Regions from separate parts of the Mesorhizobium sp. WSM3866 genome, predicted to be linked through region 3. Evidence: predicted binding sites of a transcription regulator. Region 3 holds the regulator's gene; each other region holds the start of a gene.

Region 1 (3,276 bases), on a different contig from region 3:
GATCAGCGGCGTGTCGTGATGCTCGAGCGCCGCCTCGGGCGTCGGCTCCTTGCGCGGCGCGACATTGTCCTTGAGGAAGCCGGTCTCGACATACACCGGGCCGAGCGGCGGCAAGTGGTCGCCGAAGAAGGCGATGATGGTCGGCCGCTCGCGCTTCTTCGCCCAGTCGATCAGGCGCTGCAGGCCGCGATCGGCGTCGGCCGAGCCTTCGGCGTAGGAGAGCAGCGATTCCCGCGCCCACGTGCTGATCGGCGCGTCGACGCTATGGGTCGGATTGTAATAGCGGTAGGGCTCGTAGGGCCCGTGGTTCTGCAGGCTGACCGCGAACAGGAATACCGGCTCTTGGCTGGCCTCGGCCTCGCGCATGATCTCGTCGGTCATGGCCGCGTCGGAGGCCAGCGGCCCGCGCTTCTCCATCGGCGGCAGCGTCTCTTCCGAGCGGAAGTCGCTGAAGCCGAAATCGGCGTAGACGGCGCCCCGGTTCCAGAACCAGTTGGTGCCCGGGTGGATGGCGCGCGCCCTATAGCCTTCGCTCTTCAGGAAAGTCGCCAGCGACGGCGTCGGCGTGCGCACATATTGCTGATAGGGAATCGAGCCCGCCGGCAGGAAGGCGTTGGAGAAGCCGGTCAGCGCCTCGAACTCGATATTGGCGGTCATGCCGCCGAATTCCGGCGAGAACATCGAGCCTGAGCGCAGCGCGCGCACCGTCGGGATCGGGTCGGGCTTGATGCTGACGCCGGGGAGCTCCGTCGGATCCCAGAAGGATTCGCTCATCACCACGATGATATCGGGCTTCTGGTCGGGCACCGAGGCGGCAACCCCGGGACGCGCGATCGCATCCATCGTCTTCTCGGAATAGCCGGGCGGGGCCGAAACATGCGCCATCGGCACGTTGAGCGCGAAGGCGAGCGCGAAGCCGTTGGAGGCATAGTTCTCCTTCTGGTCCCACATGATCGGGATGATCTGCAGCCTGTCGCGCGTCCACGAGAAGGTGGCGTAGTCCATGATCGAGACGAAGAAGGCGAGCAGCGGCACGGCAAGCGTCAAGCGCGCCAGCCGTCCCTTGCGGCTGAGGATCGGCACACGCCGGCGCCAGAGCCGCCAGCCATAGACGAGCAGCGCGAGGCTGGCGACGATCGCTGCCGCAAGCAGCACGGCCGTCCAGGGGCGCTCGCGCACCAGAAGCGGCATCAGCGCCATGATCTGGCGGGCATAGAGGAAATCGGTCGGGTAGAGCGGATCGCCCAGATAGTGCGATTTCTGGTGACCGACAAAGGCCAATGCCAATGTCACCGGCGCGACGATCATCAGGCTTTGATGGCTGCGGCCGAGAATGGCGTCGAGCCCGATCAGCACCAGCGAAAAAACGATGATGGTGGTCCAGCCGGGCTTGAAGGGCTGCAGGAAGAAATCGACTGTGCCGAAGAAGTCGCCGCGCACGATCCATTCGATGGCGAACACCAGAAGGGCGGAGGCAAGCAGCGTCGCCAGGCCATAGCGGACAATCGGCCATCTGCGCCCCGGCAGATAGCCCGTGGACGGATCGTCTTCCAAAAATTGCGGCGCGGGTTTGGCCGCGCCTTTCCTGATCCTAGCCACTTTGCTTCCCCGGCCCATGTCACGCGTCTTCCACTCGCGTCACGCCACTGTCATCGAAATGTCACACAAAGCTAGCGCCTGTGGCGGAAATAAGAAGAGCCAGCAAACGATTCGTGAGCGGTTTTCATCAGGTGTGATCGCCAAAAAGCCTTTCAGAACAGGGAACTCGGCCGTTCTCCCGGCTGGAACAGCCGCTGAACTGGTGCTTGCGGGCTTGACTTGGCCGTCCGCCTTGCGCCAGAGGCAGGGAAAAACCAGCCGCTGGAGACGCTAACATGGCCGTCGCATTCACCTTTCCGGGACAGGGCAGCCAGGGCGTCGGAATGGGCAAGGACCTCGCCGATGCCTTTCCCGAGGCGCGCCATGTCTTCGAGGAAGTCGATGAGGCGCTCGGCGAAAAACTGTCGAAGCTGATCTGGGAGGGGCCGGAGGAAACCCTGACGCTGACGGCCAATGCCCAGCCGGCGCTGATGGCGGTGTCGCTGGCGGCGGTAAGGGCGCTGGAATCGCGCGGTTTTTCGCTGAAGGACAAGGTGGCTTATGTCGCAGGCCATTCCCTCGGCGAATATTCCGCGCTTGCCGCAGCCGGCTTCGTTTCGGTGGCCGATGCCGCGCGACTGCTGCGCACCCGCGGCAACGCCATGCAGGCGGCGGTGCCGGCGGGCGAGGGCGCCATGGCTGCCATCATCGGGCTGGAGCAGGCTGATGTGGAAGCCGCCTGCGCCCAAGCGGCACAAGGCTCTGTCTGTCAGATCGCCAACGACAATGGCGGTGGCCAACTGGTGATTTCCGGCGCCAAGGCGGCCGTCGAACTGGCGGCGAAGCTCTGCACCGAAAGGGGTGCCAAGCGGGCGTTGATGCTGCAGGTCTCGGCACCTTTTCACTCGGCATTGATGACGCCGGCCGCCGATATCATGCGCGAGGCGCTGGCCGGGGTCGCGAAAAGCGCGCCAGTGGTTCCCATCGTCTCAAATGTTTCGGTCACGCCGACCAGCGACCCGGACGAGATCGCCCGCCGCTTGGTCGAGCAGGTCGTTGCCCGCGTGCGCTGGCGCGAGACGGTGGAATGGTTCGGCGCCAAAGGTGTCGCGACGCTTTACGAAGTTGGCGCCGGCAAGGTGCTGTCGGGCTTGGCGCGACGCATCAACCGCGATATCGCGACCGGCGCCATCGGCACGGCGGCGGAAGTCGAGGCGGCGCTGGCAACTTCAGGATAAACAGGGAACTCTTGCTGGCAGGTGCGGCATTCCTACTTCCATCCGTCTTTCTCCCGAAGTCGAGCATCGCCTCGACGATCTCGTGGCGATGACTGGTCGAAGCAAAGCCGAATACCTGCGTGACTTCGTTGAGCGTGGACTCGAAGATCTCGAGGACTATTACCTGGCTGCGGAAGTGCTGGAGCAGATCAGGCTTTGTGAAGAATCGGTCGTGAGCGCCGAGAACTTCTGGTATGGCCTGGACAACATGACAAATGCGGAACGAGTCGCTCGCGGGGCGTCCGGAAGAATGAGGTTGAAGCAATGTTCGAACTGACCGGCCGTAAGGCGCTCGTCACCGGCGCATCGGGAGGCATCGGCGAGGCGATCGCCAGGGTGCTGCACAGCCAGGGCGCGATCGTCGGCCTGCACGGCACCCGCGTGGAGAAGCTGGAAACGCTGGCTGGCGAGCTCGGCGACC
Region 2 (3,276 bases), 120 kb from region 3:
GGGCGATCAGCTCGACCGGAATGCGGGTGCCGTCCTGGCTGCGCAGCTCGGCTTCCTGCGCCTGACCGCTGCCGCCGGCGATGGCTGAGGCAACGCGTTCGCCGAAGAGGTCGCTGAGCGTCATCACGTTCAGCGTGCCGGGCGCGATGCCGCTCAGCGCCGCGATGCTGTCGTTGGCGCTGACGATGCGGCTGCCGTCGCAAACGATCAGCCCCTCGACCGCCGCGTTGGCCAGGCCGTGCATGCGCTGCGCTTCCGCCTGATGCCGGCGGAACCGCAGGTCGATGCGGATCGCCGCGGCCGAGAGCACCAGAATGACCAGGCTTGCCGCCGCAGCGGCAAAGGCTTGCGACATCGGCGCGATGGTGAATTTTGAGATCTCTATCGAGGAGTCCGGATAGATCGAGACCGCCGCCATGGCGATAAAATGCAGTGTGCAGATGGCCAGTGTGAGCAAGACGGCGGCAGCGATCGTCGTAAGCGTCGACGGGCGGCAAAGCACGACGAGCAGCGAAAGCGCGGCAAGCGTGACGCCCGCCGCCAGCGAAAGAGCGACGAGCAGCTCGTTCCAGACGATCCTGCCCTGGACCTCGAACGCCGCCATGCCGGTATAGTGCATCACGGCGATGCCGACGCCGAGCACGGCGCCGCCGACAAGATAGTGATCAATGCCGCCGCGGATGGTGGCGATCCACATTCCGGCCGCTGTCAGAACTACGGAGGCGGCCAGCGAAAGCGCGGAAAGCTCCGCGTTATAGGCGTTGGGTATTCCCGGCGTGAAGGCGATCATGGCGACGAAATGCGTCGCCCAGATACCGAATCCGGTCGCCGTGGCTGCAATCAACAGCCATGCGTAGCGATTTCGACTGGTCGATTGCTCGACATGGCGAAGAAGATTGACCGCCGAGAAAGAGGAAATTCCGCAGATGAGCGCCGCAAGTGCGACCAACCTCAGATCGTGCTCGTGCACGATGCAATTATAGACGGTCAACATTTGGCCCCACCTGATCTTCCCGCATCAATCAAGTTAAGATTGCTTAAGGCCCGACGGCTGAAGAATCGATTAGTGGACCTGCAACCGACGCGTGTGCCTCAGGTTGTAAAGGACGGATAAGGTTGGGCCGGCTGTCGCAATACGATGGTTGGAGTCGCTCAAATCCTAAGCCGGCAAGCAATCTGCCCGGCCGTGACCGATGCACGTTGATTTAGGATCAGATGATGTTCATCGACGCATAACAAAACCGTTGTCCGATTGTCATGCGCAACACATACTGGTTCTGCGGAAGCCCCCTTTCGCCAATCACAACGGGAGATGAAAACATGAAGCTCTTCGGCTTCGCGGCAGGTGTTGCCGCTACCTTGACCCTGCTTTCCACCACGTCCGCTTTCGCTGTCACGCAGATCAGCTGGTGGCATGCGATGACGGGCGCCAATGCGGAAGTCGTCGACAAGATCTCGAAGGACTTCAACGCCAGCCAAAGCGACTACCAGATCGTTCCGGTCTTCAAGGGCACCTATCCCGAGACGCTGAATGCAGGCATCGCCGCGTTCCGCGCCGGCCAGGCGCCGGACATCATCCAGGTGTTCGATGTCGGCACCGGCGTCATGATGGCGGCCGAGAGCGCGATCAAACCCGTGGCCGAAGTTTTGACGGGCGCGGGGATGACGTTCGATAAGAGCCAGTATCTGCCCGGCATTGTCGGCTACTATTCGAAGCCGGACGGCACCATGTTGTCTTTCCCTTACAATTCCTCCTCGCCGATCCTCTACTACAACAAGGACATCTTTCAGAAGGCCGGCCTCGACGTGAACAACCCGCCTAAGACCTGGAACGAGGTCTGGGAAGCGGCGAAGAAGATCAAGGCGAGCGGCGCGGCCCCTTGCGGCTACACCTCGACCTGGCTGACCTGGATCCATCTGGAAAATTTTGCCGCCTGGAATAATGTTTCCTGGGCGACCCAGCAGAACGGACTGGCCGGCGGCGACGTCGAGCTCAAGATCAATGCGCCGATTTTCGTCAACCACTTTCAGGCGCTGGCTGACCTCGCCAAGGATGGCACTTTCAAATATGGCGGGCGAACCTCCGAAGCCAAGCAGATCTTCCTCGCCGGAGAATGCGGCATCTTTACCGAGTCGTCGGGCGGGCTCGGCGATATCGTCAAGTCGGGTATGAACTACGGCATCGGCCAACTGCCGTATGACAGCGATGCCAAGGGTGCGCCGCAGAACACGACCCCCGGCGGCGCAAGCCTCTGGGTTTTCAGCGGCAAATCCGATGCGGAGTACAAGGGCGTCGCGGCCTTCTTCGCCTATCTCTCCAAGACCGAGGTGCAGGAATATCTGCACCAGAAGTCGGGCTACTTGCCGGTGACGCTGGCAGCCTATGAGGCGACCAAGAAGTCCGGCTTCTACGACAAGAACCCGGGCCGCGAGACACCGATCCTGCAGATGACCGGCAAGGCGCCGACCGAAAATTCGAAGGGTGTGCGCCTGCCCAACCTGCCTCAGGTGCGCGATATCCAGAACGAGGAGTTCGAGAAGATGCTGGCCGGCCAGGAAACGGCCCAGCAGGCGCTCGACAATGCCGTCTCGCGCGGCAACGCGGCGATCAAGGACGCGTTGGGCAACTAGACCTGGCCGAGGATGAAACGTCGCCCGCGCGGATCGGCGCGGGCGATCCTTGCTTGACGAGGAAACCAAGCTGACCCCGCGCGTCGTTTTCCCCAACAAAGTCCTGCCTTACCTGCTTGTGGCGCCGCAACTCGCCATAACACTGGTTTTCTTCTATTGGCCGGCCGGGCAGGCGCTCTACCAGTCCATGCTCAGGCAGGATCCATTCGGGCTAAAGAGCAAGTTCGTCTGGTTTGCCAATTTCCGCAAAGTGCTTGCCGATCCGGCCTATCTCAACTCGATCAAGGTAACGGTGGTATTTTCGCTTGCGACCGCAATCGTGGCGATGGCAGTGGCGTTGCTGCTTGCCGTAATGGCGGAAAAAGTGGTGCGCGGGAAAGCGCTCTACCGCACACTGATGATCTGGCCCTATGCGGTGGCGCCGGCGATCGCCGGCATGTTGTGGCTGTTCCTGTTCAACCCTTCGATCGGCTCGCTATCCTACGTGCTGAGAAGTCTCGGCATAGCCTGGGATCCGTTGCTCAACGGCAGTCACGCCATGATCCTTTTGGTTTCCGCCGCAGCATGGAAGCAGATTAGCTACAATTTCCTGTTCTTCGTCGCCGGGCTGCAGGCGGTGCCGAAGACGCTGATCGAGGCGGCGGC
Region 3 (3,276 bases):
CACGGAAATCGCCGCGACCACCGGGCTCAGCCATTCGACCATTTCGGCGATCTCTTCCGACCTGATCCAGGAAGGCATCCTGGCCGAGAGCAAGCCGAGCGAGACCGCGTCTCTGAAGCGCGGCCGGCCACAGGTGGGCCTCGCGCTCAAGCCGGAGGCGGCGGCGGTGGTAACGGTGGTGCTGTCGCTCAATTTCCTCTCGGTCGCCGTTATTGATTATGCGGGCCAGGTCATCGCCGAGGAGCAGCGCCGCCTCGATACGCTCACCATGCCGCGCAACGAGCTGATCGGCGAATGCTTGGCGATCGTGCGGCGCCGGCTGGACGATCCGGACCTCGACGTCGGCAGCGTCGCCCGCATCGCCATGGGCATCCAGGGCATCACCGATTCCCATGCCCGCGCCATGCTGTGGTCGCCGATCACGCCGCTGACCGACATTCCCTTCGCCGACATCCTGGAAAAGGAATTCGGCATTCCGGCCACCATGGAGAACGACTGCAACATGATGGCTGTGGCGCTGCAGTGGCGCGATCCCCACCGCTATCGCGACAATTTCATCGCCATTCTGCTCTCCCACGGCATCGGCATGGGCCTGGTTCTGAAGGGCGAGCTGTTCACCGGCACACATTCTTCCGGCGGCGAGTTCGGCCACATGATCCATCGCCCGGGCGGCGCGCTCTGCCGTTGCGGACGCCGCGGCTGCGTCGAGGCCTATGCCGGCAACTACGCCATCTGGCGCAGCGCCATGAAGATGAGCGAGGACGCCGAGCCGGTCGATGTCGGCGACGCCGACATGCGGGCGCTCGCCGCCAAGGCGCGCGAGACGGATGGCCCGGAGCGCGAGGCCTATCGCCGGGCCGGCGAGGCGCTGGGCTTCGGCCTTGGCAGCCTGTTCGCGCTGATCGACCCGGCGCCGGTCGCCATGGTCGGCGTCAGCGCCGCCGCCTTTGACCTGATCGAGCCGGCGCTGCGCGAGGCGATCGGCCAGACCGCCGGAGGCCAGCATTCAAACTCGATCTCCTTCGATACCGAGCCGAACGAATTGCCGCTGATCCGCGAAGGCTGCGCCGTGCGCGCGCTGACCTTCGTCGACCAGGAGATTTTCGCCCCGGGCGTGCAGGCAAGAGCGGGCAAGAACGTGGCCTGAGCAGCTTCGATAGCGATCGTTGGCTTCTGTGCGTCCTGCAGACGCCGGAGATTAGCGAAGGCCCCGCAGCTTCGTCATTCCAGGGCGGAGCAGGAGCGAAGCTCCGTCGCGGAGACCCTGGAATCCATGCCATTACCTCAATCGTCGGATGAGCGGAGCAGAATTTCTGCACCGCCGCGGCGCGTGGAAGTCGCGTGGATCGTCGGGTCTGCGCCGCGTCGCGACGCTTCGTGCTCCGCCCGTGGACGGCGAAGCACCAGCGTCTCGATAACCCGCCAGCGCAGATAGAACCCGTCAGACCTTCGGTGCCCTGGATCTAATCTTCCCTGATCGCGTAGCCCGCCCCACGGATGGTACGTATGACGTCCGGCATCCGGCCGTTGTTGACCGCCTTGCGCAGGCGTCCGACATGCACGTCCACGGTGCGCTCGTCGATATAGATCGTCTCACCCCATACATTGTCGAGCAGCTGGCTGCGTGAGAACACCCGGCCGGGATGCCGCATCATGAATTCCAGCAGCCTGAACTCGGTCGGGCCGAGCCGGATCTCGCTCTTCTTGCGGTAGACGCGATGCGATTCGCGATCGAGCACGATGTCGCCGACCTTGAGCACGCTGGACAGCACCTCCGGCTTGGCGCGGCGCAGCAGCGCCTTGACCCTGGCCATGAATTCCGGCGTCGAGAACGGCTTGACCAGATAGTCGTCGGCGCCGGTCGAGAGGCCGCGCACCCTGTCGCTTTCCTCGCCGCGCGCGGTCAGCATGATGATCGGCAGGCGTTCGGTCTCGGGCCGCATCCTGAGGCGCCGGCAAAGCTCGATGCCGGACACCGCCGGCACCATCCAGTCGAGCACCAGAAGGTCGGGCACATTCTCCTGCAGGCGGATCTCGGCCTCGTCGCCGCGCGTCACCACCTCGACCTGATAGCCCTCGGATTCGAGGTTGTAGCGGAGCAGCACCCCCAGCGGTTCCTCGTCCTCCACCACCATGATGCGTGGCGCGATCATATAGCAGGCACCTTCGCGGTCAGGCCGCCGGCGCCGACATCGTCGTCTCGTCCTGCTTAGGACGATTCGCGGGCAATTGCGTGCCGGTCAGCACATAGTAGGCGTTCTCGGCGATGTTGGTGACGTGGTCGCCGATGCGCTCCAGATTCTTGGCGCAGAACAACAGATGCGTGCAAGCCGTGATGTTGCGCGGATCCTCCATCATGTAGGTCAGGAGCTCGCGGAAGACGGCGGTGTATTTGACGTCGATGCGCTCGTCGTCGTTGCGGAGCTTGGCGAGCGCCGTGGCGTCGCCGGCCGCGTATTCCTCGATCACGCCCTGCACCTGGATCAGCACCAGCTGCGCCATCGAATCGATGGAGTGCGAAAGGTCGCGCGGCGCGGCGCTGACGCCGACCGAGCCGACGCGCTTAGCGATGTTCTTGGCAAGGTCGCCAATGCGCTCGAGATCGCCGGCCATGCGGATGGCGCCAACGACGCTGCGCAGGTCGTCGGCCATCGGCTGGCGTTTGGCAATCAGCGTGATGGCGCGATCGTCGAGCTCGCGTTGGCGCGCGTCCATGATGGCATCGTCGGAGACCACGCGCTGCGCCAGCGCGTTGTCGGAATTCAGCAGAGCCTTGGTCGACGCGCCGACCATCGAGCCGGCAAGATCGCCCATGTCGCGGATGAGCTGGCTGATCTGCCTCAGATCCTCGTCGAAGGAAGCGACCGTATGGGCCATGGTTATGTCCTCGTATGAACTCAGCCGAAGCGGCCGGTGATGTAGTCCTGCGTGCGCTTCTCGCGGGGCGAGGTGAAAATCTTTTCGGTCCGGTCGAATTCGATCAGCTCGCCGAGATACATGAACGCCGTCTGCCGCGAGACGCGCGCCGCCTGCTGCATGTTGTGGGTGACGATCACGATCGTGTAGTCGGCCTGCAGCTCGTCGATCAGCTCCTCGATCTTGGCGGTCGAGAGCGGATCGAGCGCCGATGCCGGCTCGTCGAGCAGGATGACCTCCGGCTTCACCGCCACCGTGCGGGCGATGCAGAGCCGCTGCTGCTGGCCGCCCGAAAGGCTCTGGCCACTGGCGTTGAGCTTGTCCTTGACCTCGTTCCACAGCGCGGCGCGCTTCAGCGCC

The links. The regulator PhoB, encoded in region 3, activates phosphate uptake and scavenging genes when phosphate is short. The targets are predictions, from matches to a motif close to TGTCATNNANCTGTCAT.
Region 1: the regulator PhoB is predicted to act here: its motif matches at 1,648-1,664, upstream of CK222_RS08770 (LTA synthase family protein).
Region 2: the regulator PhoB is predicted to act here: its motif matches at 1,243-1,259, upstream of ugpB (sn-glycerol-3-phosphate ABC transporter substrate-binding protein UgpB).

What each region holds. Positions count from the first base shown of each region.
Region 1 covers NZ_NSGC01000003.1:143,570-146,845, reverse strand. The annotation lists gene CK222_RS08770 (LTA synthase family protein) at 1-1,617, opposite strand, end outside; gene fabD (ACP S-malonyltransferase) at 1,875-2,816, shown strand; partial or broken gene CK222_RS33520 (ribbon-helix-helix protein, CopG family) at 2,845-3,042, shown strand; gene fabG (3-oxoacyl-[acyl-carrier-protein] reductase) at 3,120-3,276, shown strand, end outside.
Region 2 covers NZ_NSGC01000002.1:706,618-709,893, forward strand. The annotation lists gene CK222_RS07710 (EAL domain-containing protein) at 1-994, opposite strand, end outside; gene ugpB (sn-glycerol-3-phosphate ABC transporter substrate-binding protein UgpB) at 1,321-2,631, shown strand; gene ugpA (sn-glycerol-3-phosphate ABC transporter permease UgpA) at 2,702-3,276, shown strand, end outside.
Region 3 covers NZ_NSGC01000002.1:583,547-586,822, reverse strand. The annotation lists gene CK222_RS07115 (ROK family protein) at 1-1,147, shown strand, start outside; gene phoB (phosphate regulon transcriptional regulator PhoB) at 1,464-2,153, opposite strand; gene phoU (phosphate signaling complex protein PhoU) at 2,173-2,877, opposite strand; gene pstB (phosphate ABC transporter ATP-binding protein PstB) at 2,898-3,276, opposite strand, start outside.